2 linked regions of the Methylibium petroleiphilum PM1 genome follow. Each later gene encodes a partner of the first gene's protein in a complex. Links are inferred from orthologs where the notes say so. Each region holds a gene or a part of one and is shown in the gene's direction. Other genes may lie near its edges. The genes, in order: MPE_RS13270 and xseA.

Region 1 (8,717 bases):
GCCGGCGTCTCGCTCTCCAGCGCGCCGCCGACTGCGCGCCATGCGGCGAGCCCGCCGTCCAGCACGGTGACCTCGCGGTGGCCGAGCCAGCGCAGCATCCACCACGCGCGGGCAGCGAACATCGCGCCCTGCCGGTCGTAGACCACCACCGGCGTGGCCGGGGTGATGCCCAGGCGTGTCAGTGTTGCGGCGAAGGCCTCGCGCGTCGGCAGCGGATGGCGGCCGCGGAAGCGGCCGTCGGTGGCCGGCGTGTGGTCGGCCAGGTCGCGGTCGAGGTGCAGGTAGTGGGCACCGGGCAGGTGGCCCTCGCGGTAGCTGCGTTCGCCGGCCGCGGGATCGGCCAGGTCGAACGAGGTGTCGACCACGACGGTCGGCGCGCCGGCAGCCAGCCGCTCGCGCAGCGCCTCAGCGTCGATCAGCGGCATGGGCAGGGTCGAGGCAACACGGTTCAACTCACTTCTCCTCGCAAGCGACCCGAGGCAGCGCGCGGCCGCCGCGGATCCGGCTCCGCCGGTCCGCCTTCGGCGCCCCTGGAGGGGGGCGCCGAAGGCGCAACGGGGGTGGGTCATGTTTCAAGGGTCGATTGCACCGCATCTCGCGGCGCCGCGCGGTTGCGCAACTGCGTGGCGGCGATGCCGGCGGCCACCACCAGCGCCATGCCGCCCAGCGCCATCGGCGTGACCGGGTCGTCGAACAGCAGCGCGCCGAAGATGAAGGAATAGACGATGCCGAGGTACTGCAGGCTGGCGTTCACCAGCGGTCGCCCGGTGGCGTAGGCGCGCGTCATCAGCAACTGCGCGGCGGTGGCGAAGCCGCCGACAGCGAGCAGCATCAGCGCCGCGAAGGTGTCGGTGTGGGCCGTGAACCCGCCGGACGGCAGCGCCGTCAGCAGGCCGGCCGCCATGCCGCCGACGGAGAAATAGAACACCACCCGCGGCTCCGGTTCGCCGGCCCGGCCGAGCGCGGTGACCTGCAGGTAGGCCACCGCCGACAGCAGGCCCGACAGCAGGCCCATCAGGCCGTACCAGAGCTGGTCGCGCTCCATCGTCGGCCGCAGGATCAGCGCCACGCCGATGAAGCCGACCAGCACGGTCGCGATCAGCCGGCCGTCGGTGCGCGCGCCGCCGAGCATGATCGCGCCGCCGATCAGGAACAGCGCCATCCACACCGAGGACATGTAGTTCAGCGTCATCGCGGTCGCCAGCGGCAGGCCGGCGATCGAGTAGAACCACAGGCTGAGCGCGGTGACGCCGCTGGCGCTGCGCCAGAAGTGCATCGCCAGCACCGGCGTGCGCACGCCGTCACCTCGCCGGTGCAGCAGCGCCGCCATCGACAGCGCGCCGATGAGCCCGCGGTAGAACACGATCTCGCCGGTGCCGTAGTGCGCCGAGGCGTACTTGACGCACACGCTCATCGCCGCGAACAGCAGCGTGGCGAGCATCATCAACAAGGAGGCAGGCATTGCGCGGGTCCGGAACCGGAAGGCGGGCCGCGCTGGGCGGCCCTGGGGCGGCGCGGCGGTCAGCGCGGCAGCGCGATGCGCCGCCGATACCACTCGTGGAAGTGCTGCATGCCGTCTTCCATCGGGCTCTGGTAGGGGCCGAACTCGTCGTCGCCACGTCGCCACAGCGCCTCGCGCCCGGCGTCCATGCGCAGCGCGATCTCGTCGTCCTCCACGCAGGTCTCCATGTAGGCCGCCTGCTGCGCCTCGACGAACTCGCGCTCGAACGCGGCGATCTCCTCGGGGTAGAAGAACTCGACCACGTTGAGCGTCTTGCGCGGCCCCTGCGGCACCAGGGTCGAGACCACCAGCACATGCGGGTACCACTCCAGCATCACCGTCGGGTGGTAGGTCAGCCAGATGGCACCGTGCTTCGGCGGCACGCTGTCGTGCGCGTCGCGGCGGTAGTTCAGCAGCGCCTGGTGCCAGCGGCCATAGACGTCGGAGCCGGGCTTGCCCAGCGCCTCGCCGGCATGGCGCGCCACGCCGACGGTCTGCAGCGAATGCTCGGGGCCCATCTGCCAGCGCAGGTCGTCGCAGGCGACGAAGTTGCCGAGCCCGGGGTGGAAGGGGCCGACGTGGTAGTCCTCGAGGTAGACCTCGATGAAGGTCTTCCAGTTGTAGTCGCACTGGTGCAGGTGCACGCGGTCGAACACATAACCCGAGAAGTCGAACTCCGGCGGCAGCGCGAGGCCGGCCAGGTCGGCGTGCACGTCGCGACCGATCCGTTGGCCGTTCACCTCCCGCGGCGCCTCGAACAGCAGCCCGTTCCACTGCTGCACCGGGTAGTTGTTCAGGTGCAGGCAGGGGTCGTCGGGGAAGTGCGGCGCGCCGACCAGCTGCCCCGACAGGTCGTAGGTCCAGCGGTGCAGCGGGCAGACGATGTGGTTCTTCGTGTTGCCGCGCCCGCGCAGCATCACCGCCTGGCGGTGGCGGCAGACGTTGGAGATCAGCTCGATGCCCTGCGGCGTGCGCACCAGCGCCCGGCCTTCGCCTTCCTGCAGCAGCGCATGGTGGTCGCCGACCTCGGGCACCGAGAGCGCATGCCCGACGTAGCGCGGGCCAGGTCGGATGATGAGCTCCTCCTCGCGGCGGTACAGATCCTCGTCGAAATAGCTCGACACGGGCAGCTGCGCGCGGCTGCGCCCGAGGACTTCGCGGGTGATGCTCAGGTCGGACATGATCCGAAGGGGTCTCCGATATCCGGTGCCGGCCGTCGGTGACGGCTTGGGCGCCACGCCGTCACGGCGACGGCAGGGGCACCTGCGTGCTGCAGGGAGGAGGAAGGATTCTATCGGCCTCTGCTCCGGGAGCCGGGCCTGGCGCGGTCCGATGGCAGCAATCCCTAGGGCCATTGCGCGGCGGAGCCTGTGGGGGCGCCTCACAAATGCTCACGCACCCCGGCATGGCTTGACGCCCGGCTGACTACAATCAGGTTTTGACGCGATCACATGGCCAAGCAAGCACACGCCAGCGGGCCCAGCCCCTCGATTCCTGACGCCGAACCCGCCAGCTACGAGGCGGCGCTGGCGGAGCTCGAACAACTGGTCGCGGCCATGGAGGCCGGCCAGTTGCCGCTCGATTGCCTGCTCGACAGCTACCGCCGCGGTGCGGTCCTGCTCGGCTACTGTCGCGGGCGCCTCGAAGCGGTGGAGCAGCAGGTGCAGGTGCTCGAGGCCGGCGAACTCAAGCCCTGGACCACGGCGGCATGAAGCGCGACGAATTCGACACCTGGTCGCGCGACCGTCTCGAGCAGGTCGAGGCGGCGCTGGAACGCTGGGTGCCGGCGCTGGCGCCGGCCGGCCTGGGCGACGCCATGCGCTACGGCGTGCTCGACGGCGGCAAGCGCCTGCGTCCTTTGCTGGTGCTGTCGGCGGCCGAGGCCGTCGGCGCGACCGACAGCGAGGCCGCCCTGCGCGCCGCCTGCTCGGTGGAGCTGATCCACGCCTACTCGCTGATCCACGACGACATGCCCTGCATGGACGACGACGTGCTGCGGCGCGGCAAGCCCACCGTGCACGTGAAGTTCGGGCAGGCGCAGGCCATGCTGGCCGGCGATGCGATGCAGGCCCTGGCCTTCGAGGTGCTGACCCCCGAGGACGACAGCGTGCCGCTGGCGCTGCAGGCCCGACTGTGCGGACTGCTGGCCCGTGCCGCCGGGCAGGACGGCATGGCCGGTGGGCAGGCGATCGACCTGGCCAGCATCGGCCGGCCGCTCGACGAGCAGTCGCTGAGCGACATGCACCGTCGCAAGACCGGCGCGCTGCTGCAGGCCAGCGTCATGATGGGGGCGGCCTGCGGCGATGCGAGCCCGCAGGCCCGGCAGGCGCTTTCCGAGTACGGTGCGGCGCTCGGCCTGGCCTTCCAGGTGGTCGACGACATCCTCGACGTCACCCAGGCCTCCTCCACGCTCGGCAAGACCGCCGGCAAGGACGCCGACCAGAACAAGCCCACCTACGTGACCGTGCTCGGCCTGAGCGCGGCGCAGCGCCGGGCCCAGACGCTGCGCGAGCAGGCCCAGGCGGCGCTGGCCCGCAGCGGCCTGCCCGACGCGGCCTGGCTCAGCGTGCTGGCCGACAAGGTCGTCGAGCGCGATTGCTGAACCGTCCATGAAGTCCTATCCCTTGCTGTCCACCATCGACCAGCCGGCCGACCTGCGCGGCCTGTCGCGCGCCGAGCTCAAGCAACTGGCGCAGGAGCTGCGCGACCACGTGCTGACCAGCGTGTCGCAGACCGGCGGCCACCTGTCGAGCAACCTCGGTACGGTGGAGCTGACGATCGCGCTGCACCACGTCTTCAACACGCCGCAGGACCGGCTGGTGTGGGACGTGGGCCACCAGACCTATCCGCACAAGATCCTGACCGGCCGTCGTGACCGCATGGCCGGCCTGCGGCAGCTCGGTGGCATCAGCGGCTTCCCGCGCCGTGACGAGAGCGAGTACGACACCTTCGGCACGGCGCACTCGTCGACCTCCATCTCCGCCGCGCTCGGCATGGCGCTGGCGGCCAAGATCAAGGGCGAGGATCGCCGTTCGGTCGCGATCATCGGCGACGGCGCGATGACCGCCGGCATGGCCTTCGAGGCGCTCAACAACGCCGGCGTGTCCGGCGCCAACATGCTGGTGGTGCTGAACGACAACGACATGTCGATCTCGCCGCCGGTGGGCGCGCTGAACCGCTACTTCGCGCGGCTGATGTCCGGGCGCTTCTACAGCGCGGCCCGCCAGGGCGCCAAGAGCGTGCTGAAGAACGCGCCGCCGCTGCTCGAGCTGGCACGCCGCTTCGAGGAGCACGCCAAGGGCATGATCGTGCCCAGCACCATCTTCGAGGAATTCGGCTTCACCTACGTCGGCCCGATCGACGGCCACGACCTCGACTCCCTGATCCCGACGCTGGAGAACCTGCGCGACCGCAAGGGCCCGCAGTTCCTGCACGTGGTCACGAAGAAGGGTTACGGCTACAAGCTGGCCGAGGCCGACCCGGTGGCCTATCACGGCCCAGGCAAGTTCAACCCGGCCGAGGGCCTGAAGAAGGCCGCCCCCGGCAAGCCCAGCTTCACCCAGGTGTTCGGCCAGTGGCTGTGCGACATGGCGGCGAAGGACACGCGCCTGGTCGGCATCACGCCCGCCATGCGCGAGGGCTCCGGCATGGTGGAGTTCGAGCAGCGCTTCCCGGACCGCTACTTCGATGTCGGCATCGCCGAGCAGCACGCCGTGACCTTCGCCGCCGGCCTGGCCTGCGAAGGGCTGAAGCCGGTGGTGGCGATCTACTCCACCTTCCTGCAGCGCGGCTACGACCAACTGATCCACGACGTCGCGATCCAGAACCTGCCGGTCGTGTTCGCGCTCGACCGGGCCGGCATCGTCGGCGCCGACGGTGCCACGCACGCCGGGGCCTACGACATCGCCTACGTCCGCTGCGTGCCCCACCTCAGCCTGATCGCGCCGGCCGACGAGAACGAATGCCGCCAGGCGCTGACCGCTGCGTTCGAGCAACAACATCCGGTGGCCGTGCGCTACCCCCGCGGTGCGGGCGTCGGCGTGGCCGTCCAGTCCGAGCTGACGGCGCTGCCCTGGGGACGCGGCGAACTGCGGCGCGAGGCGCGCGGCGGCGGTCGCCGGATCGCGATCCTGGCCTTCGGTACGCTCCTCTATCCGGCGCTGGCCGCGGCCGAGAAGCTCGACGCGACGGTGGCCAACATGCGCTTCATCAAGCCGCTGGACACGGAACTGGTGCTGAGCCTCGCGCGCAGCCACGAGGCCCTCGTCACGGTGGAAGAGGGCTGCCTGCAGGGCGGCGCCGGCAGCGCGGTGCTCGAGGCGCTGCAGGCCGCCGGCGTCAACCTGCCGGTGCTCACGCTGGGCCTGCCCGACGAGTTCGTGGAGCACGGCGACCCCGCCAAGCTGCTGGCGCAGCTGGGCCTGGACGCCGCCGGCATCGAGCAGAGCATCCTCAAGCGCTTCGGCGCCAAGCTCGAGCTGGTGCGGCCGGCGATCAACGGCTGAGGACTATCGCCGCCATCGAGGCGACAAGGCCCCTGTCGCCCTTGCAACAGCCGCGTCTGATACAAACTGTCATGCTCGCGAACGAATTCAACGCCCGAAGCCGCACACGCCGGCCGGCGCGACGCCCATGAACGACATGACCCACGCCTCTGCCCTCGGCCTGACGCAGCACATCCCCGACACGCAGAGCGAGCGCGACGAACGCCATCTGGCGATCCAGCGCGTCGGCGTCAAGGAAGTGCGCTATCCGCTCACCGTGCGCATCGGCGAACAGCTTTCGCCGACCGTGGCGTCCTGGAGCCTCGATGTGGCGCTGCCGGCCGAGCAGAAGGGCACCCACATGTCGCGCTTCGTCGCCTGGCTCGACGCCCTCAGCGCCTCCGGCAAGCCGCTCGACGCCACCGCGCTGCGCGACGAGCTGGCGGTGATGCTCGACAAGCTGCATGCGGTCGAGGGGCGCATCGAGGCGCGCTTCCCGTTCTTCATCCGCAAGCATGCGCCGGTGTCCGGCGTGTCGAGCCTGCTCGACTACCAGGGCGCCTGGATCGCCGAGCACCGTGCCGGTAGCGGCACGACGGTGTGGTGCGAGGTGGTGGTGCCGGTCAAGAGCCTGTGCCCGTGCTCGAAGGAGATCTCGGACTACGGTGCGCACAACCAGCGTTCGCATGTGACGATCCGCGCCGAGCTGATGGAGCCCCCAGGCGACCGCCGGCGGCCGCCGCCCCCCGGGGGGGGCGAGTCGACTCGGGAGCGGCCCGTCGTCGACTCGGCAGTTGAACTCGGCTTCGAGGCCCTGGTGCGCTTCGCCGAGGCCTCGGCGTCGAGCGAGATCTGGGGCCTGCTGAAGCGCCCCGACGAGAAGTGGATCACCGAGCGCGCCTACGAGAACCCGAAGTTCGTCGAGGATCTGGTGCGCGACGTGGCGTTGCGGCTCAACGCCGACGCCCGCATCGGGCGCTACCGCGTCGAGGTCGAGAACTTCGAGTCGATCCACAACCATTCGGCATTCGCGGTCATCGAACGCGAATGACGCGCCGGTGAGCGGCGGCCGCGGCCGCCCTCAGCCTCCCAGCATCTCGATCGGCCAACCCTCGAACTGCGCGATCCCCCGCAGCGAGGCGTCGGGGCGCACCGCGACCGGGTAGCGCACGGCGCGCAGCAGTGGCAGGTCGCTGGCCGAGTCGCTGTAGAACCAGCTGTGTTCGAGCCGGGCCAGCGGCCGGCCCTGGCTGTCGAGCCAGGCCTTCACCTTGTCGAGCTTGTGGGTGCCGTGGCAGGGCGCCCCGACGATCTCGCCGGTCGGCACGCCGTGGCTGTCGACCGCCGATTCGGTGGCGAGCACGTGCTCGATGCGGAAGGCGCGCGCAAAGCGCTCGGCGATGAGGCGCGACGTGGCCGTGACGATGCAGCACAGGTCGCCCACGCCCAGGTGGCGCGCCACCAGCACGCGGGCGGCGTAGGGCAGCCGCGTCGACACCTCGGTCTCGAACTCGTCGAGCCAGTGCGACAGCTCGGCACGCGTGAGCCGCGTCAGCGGCGCGAACATCGAACGGTGCAGGGCCGCGATGTCGAGCCGCCCCTCGACATAGGCCTTGCAGTGCGCCAGGTAGTCGGCTTCCTGCTCCGCCTCCACGACACCGCGCGCGACGAGGAAGCGGGTCCACTCCATGCCGCTGTCGTAGGGCAGCAGTGTGTGGTCGAGATCGAACAGCGCGAGCTTCATGTCGCCAACCGGGCCGGCACGGCGCCGCGCAGCGCGTTGCACACGACCACGGCCTCGGCCCGCGCCAGGTCGGCGCGCGTCAGCGGGCGCTCCGCGGCAGCCCAGGCCGGATCCTCGAGCAGCAGGCCACGCATCACGCCGGGCAGCGCGCCGTCGGCGAGCGGCGGTGTCCACCAGCGGCCGTCGAGTTGCAGGAACACGTTGCTGCGGCCGCCCTCGACCAGTCGGCCGTCGGCCGTGAAGAACAGGCTGTCGAAGGCGCCGACTGCCTCGGCGGCCCGCACGCCGGCGTCGTAGGCGGCGCGCAGCGTGGTCTTGTGGCCCGCCAGCGGCCGCGGCTCGGGCAGCGGCTGCGGCTCCAGCCGCAGCGTCACCGGGCCGGCGGGCAGGGCGGTGAGCGGCGCGCCGGTGAACTCGCAGCGGCCGGCGCGGTCGAGCGACAGGCGCAGCCGGCAGGGCGTGCCGGCGGGCAGGCGGCCGACCTGCTCCTGCAGCGCCTCGCGCAGTTCGATCTCGTCCCAGCGAAAACCCAGCGCGGTGGCACTGCGCTGCAGGCGCGCGAGATGACGGTCGAGATGGCGCACGCCCTGCTCGCGCGTCGCGTGCAGGGTCTCGAAGATCGAGAAGCCCGGATCGAGGCCGGTCAGGAAACGCCCCTTCAGCTGGCATTCCCCGTATTCGTCCTCGGCCTCGCTGTCCAGCACGATGCCGGCGCCGATGCCCAGCCGGCCCGCGCGCAGGCCGTCGGGCGCGGGCGGGCCCAGGGTCAGCGTGCGGATCGCCACCGACAGGCAGAAGTCGCCGCAGGCCCCGTCCGGCGCCGCGGTCGGCAGGTCGACCCAGCCGATGGCGCCACAGTACAGGCCGCGCGGCGTGCTTTCCAGCCCGGCGATCAGCTCCACCGTGTGGTGCTTGGGGGCACCGGTGATCGAGCCGCAGGGAAACACCGCGCGCAGCACCGCCGGCAGGTCGGTGCCGGGTGCCAGCT
Region 2 (8,791 bases), 170 kb from region 1 along the record:
CAGCATGTCGCCGGTCGAGATCTGCGGGATTCCGAACTTCTGGCAGATGAAGGTGGCTTGGGTGCCCTTGCCAGCGCCGGGTGCGCCCAACAGGATCAGTTTCATCGCGGGTCCTCGTGGTTTCTTGTCGGTTCGCACGCCGTGGCACCCGGAGGCGGCACGCGGCTTGTCTCGCAGCTGCTCGACCGTGAAGGAACGTTGCCTGCAGGGTCAAAATGAGAATACCACGCAGCCTTTCGTCAACCTGACTCGCGCGGCGGTTCTTGCCCCGTATCGTGGAGCAGGGCGCGCACGCGTGCCAGGTCGTCGGGCGTGTCGACGCCCGGGCCGGGACGCAGCGGACTCACGTGCACCGCGATGCGCTCGCCGTGCCAGAGCACGCGCAGCTGTTCGAGCGATTCGATCGTCTCGATCGGGCTCGGCGCCAGCTTCGGGTAGCGGCGCAGGAAGCCGGCCCGGTAGGCATACAGACCGATGTGCCGCAGCGGCGGCGGATCGCTCAGCGCTGTTGCCTGGCGCAGCCCAGCGGCGTAGCCATCGCGCCACCAGGGCATCGGCGCCCGCGAAAAGCTCAATGCCCGGCCCAGCGCGTCGCACACCACCTTCACGACGTTCGGGTTCTCGAACTCCGCCACGGTGTCGATCGCGTGGGCGGCCGTGCCCATCACGCATTCGGGGCGCTCGGCCAGCAGGCGTGCGCAGGCGTCGATCAGCGCCGGATCGATCAGCGGCTCGTCGCCCTGCACGTTGACGACGATTTCGCTGTCCGGCAGTGCGAGCAGGTCGCAGGCCTCGGCGAGGCGGTCGCTGCCGGTTGCATGGTCGCGGCGCGTCAGCAGCGCCCGCACGCCATGGCGCGCACAGGCCTCGACCGTGCGCGTGTCGTCGGCCGCCACCACCACCACCGCCGCGCCGCTGGCCAGGGCGCGCCGCGCCACGTGCACCACCATCGGCAGGCCGGCGATGTCGGCCAGGGGCTTGTCCGGCAGCCGGCTCGAACCGAGCCGCGCCGGGATCAGGACCGTGAAGCTCATTCCGACAGGGGTGCGGCCTGCGAGGGCGACTCGTCCAGTGCGCGCGCCTCCGATTCGAGCATCACCGGAATGCCGTCGCGGATCGGGAACGCCAGCCGGTCGGCCGCGCAATGCAGCTCGTGGCTGGAGTGATCGTGCGTCAGCGGGCCCTTGCAGATCGGGCACACCAGCAGGTCCATCAATCGGGTGTCCATGCTCATCCTTCGCGGCGCGGTGACAGTGGGGCCAGTGCGGTGTCGAGTGCGGCGAAGAATGCCGGCTCGGGCGAGAAGTCTAGCGGCGCGACCCAGACCCGCGTGCCGGGCCGCTCGCGTCGTACGCGGTCGACCGGGAGCTTGACGGCGTCCTTCTCGGTCACGATCACGTCGGGGGTCGCGGCCGGCCAGGGCAGGGCGTCGAACGCCGCGTGGTCGGGCAGGGCCTGCTCCTGCACGTCGAGGCCGGCGTGGCGCAGCTGTTCGAAGAAGCGCTGAGGCTGGGCGATGCCGGCGCAGGCGAGTACGGGCCTGCCGCGCAGCGAAGCGAGCGTGGCGGCGGCAGCCGGCGTGCCCTGCCACCACGCCGCGAGCGCCACGGCGCCGGTCAGCGCGCGTCGCGTCGCGTAGCCGGGCAGTGGCGTGCTGGGCCGGTCGGCGTTGTAGAGCACCAGCGCGGTCCCGGCACCGGTCGGCGTGTCGATCGGCTCGCGCAGCGGGCCCGCCGGCAGCAGCCAGCCGTTGCCGGCTCCCCGAGCATCGAACACCACGACTTCGACATCGCGCGCCAGGCGGCGGTGCTGCAAGCCGTCGTCGGCAACGATCACGTCGATCTCCGGCCGGGCCCGCAGCAGCGCGGCGGCCGCCGCCACGCGGTCGCGGCCGACCACCACCGGCGCGCCGCTGCGCAGGTGGATCAGCAGGGGTTCATCGCCCACGACGTCGGCCGGCGTGTCGGCGGCGACGGCCTGCACGCCGAGGGCAGTGCGGCCGTGTCCGCGCGACACCACGCCGGGCTGCCAGCCTTGGCGACGCAAATGGGCCAGCACGGCGATCACGGTGGGCGTCTTGCCGGCACCGCCGGCGATGCGGTTACCGATCACCACGACCGGCCGGCCGACGCGCACGCTGCGGCCGGGGGTGAGCCGATAGCGACGGTTGCGCAGCGCCACGGCCGCGCCGTACAGCGCCGCCAGTGGTCGCAGCGCCCAGGCCACCGGCCCGCGGCGCAGCCACTGCTGGGTCAGGAAGGCTTCGAGCGGTGCGCGCCGCGGCGCGCGGGGCGGGTCCGCATTCAACGCGGCTCGGCGTCGGCGCCGTTGCGGCTGCCTTGGGTCGCGAAGGTCAGCTGTTGCAACCCGGCGCGGCGGGCGGCGTCCAGCACATTGATCACGCTCTGGTGGGCCGCGCTCGCGTCGGCGGAGACGATCACCACCCGGTCGTTCTGGCCCGCGGCGGCGGCAGCCAGGGCGGCTGTCAGCGTGGCGAGGTCACGACCCGCGACCGCGTCGCGGTTGACCGTGTAGCGCCCGTCGCTCGCGACGCCGACGATGATCTCTTTCGGATAGTCGCGGGCGCGTTCCGAATCGGCCACCGGCAGGTTCACCTTCAACTCGGTGAACTTGGAATAGGTGGTCGAGAGCATCAGGAAGATCAGGATCACCAGCAGCACGTCGATGAACGGGATCAGGTTGATCTCCGGCTCCTCGCTGCGGCGGTGGCGGAAGTTCATCGCCATGGTCGTCGGGCCCGGTGCCGCTGCTCAGCTCTGGCGCGAAGTGAAGCGCAGCAGGTGCGGCATGATGCGCTCGCTGGCCTGCTCGAGATCGATCGTGTACTCGTCGACTCGCCCGCGGAAGTAGCGATAGAACATCAGCGACGGGATGGCCACCACCAGCCCGAAGGCCGTGTTGTAGAGCGCGATCGAGATGCCGTGCGCCAGTTGTTCCGGGTTGCCTCCGACGCCGGCGGTGGTGGCCGGGGCCTGCGAGCCGAAGATCTCGATCATGCCCACCACCGTGCCGAACAGCCCCAGCAGCGGCGCTGCCGAAGCGATGGTGCCCAGGGTGTTCAGGTAGCGCTCGAGACGGTGCACAGCGGCACGTCCGGCGGTCTCGAAGGCGATGCGCAGGCCGTCCTCGGTGATGCGCGGGTCGGCGATCACCGCGCGCAGGCCGCTGGCCAGCACGCTGCCCAGCACCGAGTTGGCCGACAGCTTGTTCACCACCTCGGGCGCCGGCAGGCTCTTGCTGGTGACGGAGATGACTTCATCGAGCAGTCGCTGCGGCACGACGCGCACGGTGCGCAGGCTGCTGAATCGCTCGATCACGAGCGCCAGCGCAACGATGGAACACAGGATCAGCGGCCAGATCGGCCAGCCCGCGGCTTGTATGATCGAAAACAACGAGGTTCTCCTGATTCGGGTCGCGGCGATTATGGCCCGGCCCCGGCGGTGCCTGCCGCGACAGCCCCCTCGAGTTCGCTGCCGCAATCGTCCACCGTTGTTGTGGATAACTTTGTGGGCAACCACCTTGCTCCCCGCCTCAAACGCCCGCCAGTCAAGGCCTCGAACAGATTGCTCAAACAATGAGCACAAAAAAACGCTTTGGAATCAAAGGCTTGCACAACTTTGACAGGCTCATGACGGGGTCAGTGCGGTGCGCGGCCTTATTTGGCGCGGCTGTGGAGTTCCATCCCCGCATTTCGAGGGGGCTCGGAGCGTATCGGGGCCATTGCGATGGCCCCGGCTGATCGCCCCGCGGTGCGCGGCGTGATGCCCGTGGAGGAGGGAGCGGGCCGTGCCATCGGGCCCCGGGTCTGGGAGGTCGCTGCGCTGGTGCATGCAGTCGCCGACACGCTGGCGGCGCGCTTCGCGTCCGTCGCCGTGCGCGGCGAGGTGTCCGGCTACACCCGAGCCGCCAGCGGCCATTGCTACTTCACGCTGAAGGACGCCGAAGGCACCGCCGCGCTGCGCTGTGCGATGTTCCGTCGCGCCGCGAGCCTGCTCGACTTCGCGCCCGAGGAGGGGCATCTCGTCGAGTTGCGCGGTCGTCTGGCGGTGTACGAGCCACGTGGCGAACTGCAGTTCGTCGTCGAATCGATGCAGCGTGCCGGCGCAGGCGCCCTCTACGAGCGCTTCCTGCGGCTCAAGGCCCAGCTCGAGGCCGAGGGCCTGTTCGACGCGACGCGCAAACGAACGATCGTCCGCCACCCTGCCTGCATCGGTGTGGTCACGTCGCTTGCGGCGGCGGCCCTGCACGACGTGCTGACCGCGTTGCAGCGCCGAGCGCCGCAGGTGCGCGTGATTGTCTACCCGAGCCCGGTGCAGGGCGCCGAGGCCCCGGCGGCGTTGGCCGCAGCGATCGAGACCGCCGGACGGCACGGCCGGGCCGACACGCTGATCGTCGCCCGGGGCGGTGGTTCGCTGGAAGACCTGTGGGCCTTCAACGAGGCGCTGGTGGTGCGTGCCGTCGCGGCCAGCCGCATCCCGGTGATCGCCGGCATCGGCCACGAAACCGACGTGAGCCTGGTCGACTTCGCCGCCGACCTGCGCGCACCGACGCCGACCGCGGCGGCCGAGCTGGCCGCCATGCCGCGCGAAGAGGCGCTGGCGGTGCTGCACGATCTGGCGCGGCGCGCCAGACGCGGCGTGGCGCTGCGCCTGGACGGCCAGGCGCAGCGGCTCGACCGCACCGCGCTGCGGCTCGCGCGGCCGGCCCAGGCGCTGGCGCCGCACCGCGAGCGGCTGGCGCTGCTGTCGCAACGGCAGCGAACGGCGATGCACCGCCACCTCGAACGACAGCAGCAGCGCCAGGCGGTGCTGGCCTCGCGCTGGATGCAGGCGGCGCGGCAACTGCGCCTGCGCGCCGTCCAGCGGCTCGACGTGCTGGTCGCACGCCTGGGTGCGCTCGACCCGCAGCGCGTGCTGTCGCGCGGCTATGCGTGGCTCGGTGACGCCGAGGGACGGGCGCTCACATCGGTGAACCAGCTGCAGCCAGGGCAGACCGTGAAAGCCCGGCTGGCCGACGGCCGCATCGAGGCGCAGGTGATCGGCATCGAACCCGACAAGCCCCGACGCTGATGCAGGCATGCGCCGCGCAGGCGGCCGGCCTGCGGGTGCTGCCTACAATGCCCCTCTCATCCCCCAGGCTCAAGACCAAGGAAGGACAGACCTCATGGAACACACCCTGCCGCCGCTGCCGTATGCGATGGACGCCCTCGCGCCGCACCTCTCGAAGGAGACCTTCGAGTTCCACTACGGCAAGCACCACCAAGCCTACGTGACCAATCTCAACAACCTGATCAAGGGCACCGAGTTCGAGTCGCTGAGCCTGGAAGACATCGTCAAGAAGTCCAGCGGTGGCGTGTTCAACAACGCAGCCCAGATCTGGAACCACACCTTCTTCTGGAACAGCATGAAGCCGCAGGGCGGCGGTGCGCCGAGCGGCGCGCTGGCGGCCGCCATCGACGCCAAGTGGGGCAGCCTGGCCGCCTTCAAGGAAGCCTTCGCGAAGAGTGCCGTCGGCAACTTCGGCTCCGGTTGGACCTGGCTCGTGAAGAAGGCGGACGGCTCGGTGGACATCGTCAACACCGGCAACGCCGCCACCCCGCTGACCACCGCCGACAAGGCGCTGCTGACGGTCGACGTGTGGGAGCATGCCTATTACATCGACTTCCGCAATGCGCGCCCGAAGTTCGTCGAGACCTTCCTCAATTCGCTCGTGAACTGGGACTTCGCAGCGAAGAACTTCGCCTGAGTCCCGCCTCGGCGCGATCCCGGGCCGGCCCAGTGCCGGCCTTTTTCATGCCGTGGGCGTCTAGGGTTTGAAGGCGTCGCCGCTGAGCCGGCTGCCCGGCTTGAGCCCGCGTTTGGCGAACCAGCCCTGGTTCATCTCGAGCACCAGCCGCACCGGCTTCGTCGAGCACTTCGAATCCAGCGTCTGCGGCGGCATGTCGACGATCTGCGTGATGGTGCCGTCGTCGGCCAGGTAGGCGATCGACAGCGGGAGCAGCGTGTTCTTCATCCAGAAGCACTGCGTCGCGGCCTCGTCGAACACGAACAGCATGCCGTCGTTCGGGGGCATCGTCGGCCGGTTCATCAGGCCGATCGCGCGCTGCTCGGGCGTGCGCGCCACCTCGGCCTGGATGTTGTGGATGCCCGCATTGAGACGCACCGAGGGCAGCTTCTGCGGGCCCGACTGCGCCGGTGCGGTCGCCGCCAGCAGCGAAAGCAGCGCGGGAACGACGAGACGGAGGTGACGGCGAGGTGCGGGCTTGATCTGCATCAGTTCGACGGGGAGAGTTCGGTCCTAGAGTAACGCACGGGGCCGTCCGCAGCCGACCGCAGGCTGACGCCTGCCGCGCTCCGTCGACGCCCCATGCCTGCCACCACCCTGACACTTGCCGCCCCTGCGCTGGCCCTGCCGCCGACCGAACTGTCGGGGCGGCAGCGCGTTGCGCTGGACGACGACACGGCGCTGGCCGCCTGCACGACGTGGCAGGAGGCTGCCGACGGCCGGCGCGAGGCCCGCACCCGGCTGGTCCTGCAGGGGCTGCACTGCGCGGCCTGCGCGGGACTCATCGAGGCGGCACTGGAGCGGGTCGATGGGGTGCGTGCGGCACGGGTGAACGGCGCGTCCGAGCGGGCCGAGGTCGACTGGGACCCCGCCCGCACCCGCGCCTCGGCCCTGATCGAGGCCGTGCAGCGGGCCGGCTACCAGGCCTACCTGGCCGATGCCGAGGACGCCCTGCGGGCCCGACAGGCCGAATCGCGCCAGGCGCTGTGGCGGCTGTTCGTCGCGGCCTTCTGCATGATGCAGGTGATGATGGCCGCGGCGCCCGGCTACTTCGCGGCGCCGGGCGATATCGCGCCCGATCTCGCCGCGCTGCTGCGCTGGTCGGCCTGGGTGCTGACGCTGCCGGTGCTGCTGTTCTCGGCGCGGCCCTTCTTCAGCGGTGCCTGGCAATCGCTGCGCCAGCGGCGCATCGGCATGGACGTGCCGGTGGCGCTCGGCATCGCGGTCACCTTCGTGGCCAGCAGCGCTGCGAGCTTCGACCCTGGCGGGATCTTCGGTCACGAGGTCTATTTCGACTCGCTGACGATGTTCGTCTGCTTCCTGCTGGCCGGCCGCTGGCTCGAGGCGCGCTCGCGCGAGCGCAGCACGCGCTCGCTCGACGCGCTGCTGCGCCGCCTGCCCGACAGCGTCGAGCGACTCGCCGCCGACGGCAGCGTGGCCTGGGTGCCGGCGGCGCGGTTGGCCGCGGGCGACCGGGTCCGCGTTGCGGTGGGGCAGGCCTTCCCGGCCGACGGCTGCCTGATCGAGGGCCGGACGCAGGCCGACGAATCGCTGCTGACGGGCGAGTCGCGGCCGCTGGTGCGCGGCGTCGGCGACGCGGTGATCGCCGGCAGCCTGAACCTCGGCGCGCCGGTGCTGATGCGGGTCACACAGGTCGGCCATGGCACCCGCCATCAACAGATCGTGGCGCTGATGCAGCGAGCGCTGACCGAGCGGCCGTCGACGGTGCGCTGGGCCGACCGCGTGGCCGCGCCGTTCGTGGGCGGCGTGCTGCTGCTGGCGGCGGCGGCCTTCGGTGTGTGGATGCACGTCGACCCGTCGCGTGCCGTGTGGGTGGCGGTGTCCATCCTGATCGTCACCTGCCCCTGCGCGCTGTCGCTGGCTGCCCCGTCGGCGCTGATCGCGGCCACCGGCGCGCTGGCGCGTCGCGGCGTGCTGGTGCAGCGCCTCGACGCGCTCGAGACGCTGGCGCAGATCGACGTCGCCTGCTTCGACAAGACCGGCACGCTGACCGAAGACCGGCTTGCGCTCGCGCAGGTGGTGTGGCCGGACGGTGACGACCTGCAGGCCTGGCAGCGGCGTGCGGCGGCGTTGGCCGCCCACTCCCGTCATCCGCTCTCACAGGCGCTGGTGCGCGCGACGCCCTCCGAGGACGCCGCGTCCTGGCCTTGGCACGGTGCGCGCGAGCAGGCCGGGCAGGGCCTCGAGGCGCTCGATGCCGACGGCCGGCGCTGGCGGCTCGGGTCGGCGGCCTGGGTCGGCGTCGTGCCGCCCACCGATCTTGCGCGGCCGGCGGTGTGGCTGGCGCCGCAGGACGGGACAGCGGCCCCGCCGCACGCGCGCTTCGAGTTCGACGAGGTGCTGCGCCCCGATACGGCCGGCCTGCTGCAATCGCTGCGCGAGCAAGGCATCAGGTTGCGCCTGCTCTCGGGCGATCGCGCGGGGGCCGTGCAGGCGGTGGCCCAGCGTCTGGGCCTCGCGGATGCACGGCACGACGCGACGCCGCAGGACAAGCTGGCCAGCCTGCGCGCACTGCAGCGCCAGGGGCACCGCGTCCTGATGGTGGGCGACGGCCTGAACGACGGCCCGGTGCTGGCCCAGGCCGACGTGTCCGTCGCGCTCGGCCACGGCGCGGCGCTCGCGCAGCAGCGCGCCGACATCGTGGTGCTGGGCAGCCGGCTCGGTGAGATTGCCCATGCGCGTGGCGTCGCACGTCGCTGTGCCGCCGTCGTGCGCCAGAACCTGGCCTGGGCGGCAGGCTACAACGCGGTCTGCGTGCCGCTGGCCCTGCTGGGCTGGCTGCCGCCGTGGGCTGCTGGGCTGGGCATGGCGCTCAGTTCGCTCGTCGTGGTCGGCAACGCGCTGCGCCTTGCGCGCTGAACACGAAGGGACGGCGGACCGGATGGACAGCCTTTACCTGCTTTTGCCGATTTCGGTGCTGCTTGCGCTGGTCGTGCTCGGTGTCTTCGCCTGGGCGGTGCACCAC

Evidence for each region.
Region 2: the proteins of MPE_RS13270 (region 1) and xseA are in contact, whole or in part, in a cryo-EM structure (PDB 8TXR), measured with the Escherichia coli proteins. The link is inferred for Methylibium petroleiphilum PM1 from one-to-one orthologs.

What each region holds. Positions count from the first base shown.
Region 1 is NC_008825.1:2,803,682-2,812,398, reverse strand. What follows is about bases 1,851-4,582. They hold MPE_RS13270 (exodeoxyribonuclease VII small subunit), read left to right. Parts: upstream 1,851-2,952; coding sequence 2,953-3,213; downstream 3,214-4,582. Other genes in these bases: dxs (1-deoxy-D-xylulose-5-phosphate synthase), read left to right, coding at 4,111-4,582; MPE_RS13265 (polyprenyl synthetase family protein), read left to right, coding at 3,210-4,103; MPE_RS13275 (aromatic ring-hydroxylating oxygenase subunit alpha), read right to left, coding at 1,851-2,682. In the rest of the region: MPE_RS13285 (sulfurtransferase), read right to left, coding at 1-431; MPE_RS13280 (DMT family transporter), read right to left, coding at 566-1,462; more of MPE_RS13275, read right to left, coding at 1,522-1,850; more of dxs, read left to right, coding at 4,583-6,006; MPE_RS13255 (GTP cyclohydrolase I FolE2), read left to right, coding at 6,134-7,036; MPE_RS13250 (HAD family hydrolase), read right to left, coding at 7,067-7,729; MPE_RS13245 (chorismate-binding protein), read right to left, coding at 7,726-8,717. UniProt on the Escherichia coli protein: Bidirectionally degrades single-stranded DNA into large acid-insoluble oligonucleotides, which are then degraded further into small acid-soluble oligonucleotides.
Region 2 is NC_008825.1:2,638,539-2,647,329, reverse strand. The notes cover bases 3,113-5,918. They hold xseA (exodeoxyribonuclease VII large subunit), read left to right. Parts: upstream 3,113-3,746; coding sequence 3,747-5,090; downstream 5,091-5,918. Other genes in these bases: MPE_RS12510 (DUF192 domain-containing protein), read right to left, coding at 5,827-5,918; sodB (superoxide dismutase [Fe]), read left to right, coding at 5,185-5,766; MPE_RS12525 (MotA/TolQ/ExbB proton channel family protein), read right to left, coding at 3,113-3,413. Also shown: adk (adenylate kinase), read right to left, coding at 1-105; kdsB (3-deoxy-manno-octulosonate cytidylyltransferase), read right to left, coding at 240-1,034; MPE_RS12540 (Trm112 family protein), read right to left, coding at 1,031-1,228; lpxK (tetraacyldisaccharide 4'-kinase), read right to left, coding at 1,231-2,307; MPE_RS12530 (ExbD/TolR family protein), read right to left, coding at 2,304-2,741; more of MPE_RS12525, read right to left, coding at 2,772-3,112; more of MPE_RS12510, read right to left, coding at 5,919-6,294; MPE_RS12505 (heavy metal translocating P-type ATPase), read left to right, coding at 6,388-8,685; cbb3-type cytochrome oxidase assembly protein CcoS, read left to right, coding at 8,675-8,791. UniProt on the Escherichia coli protein: Bidirectionally degrades single-stranded DNA into large acid-insoluble oligonucleotides, which are then degraded further into small acid-soluble oligonucleotides.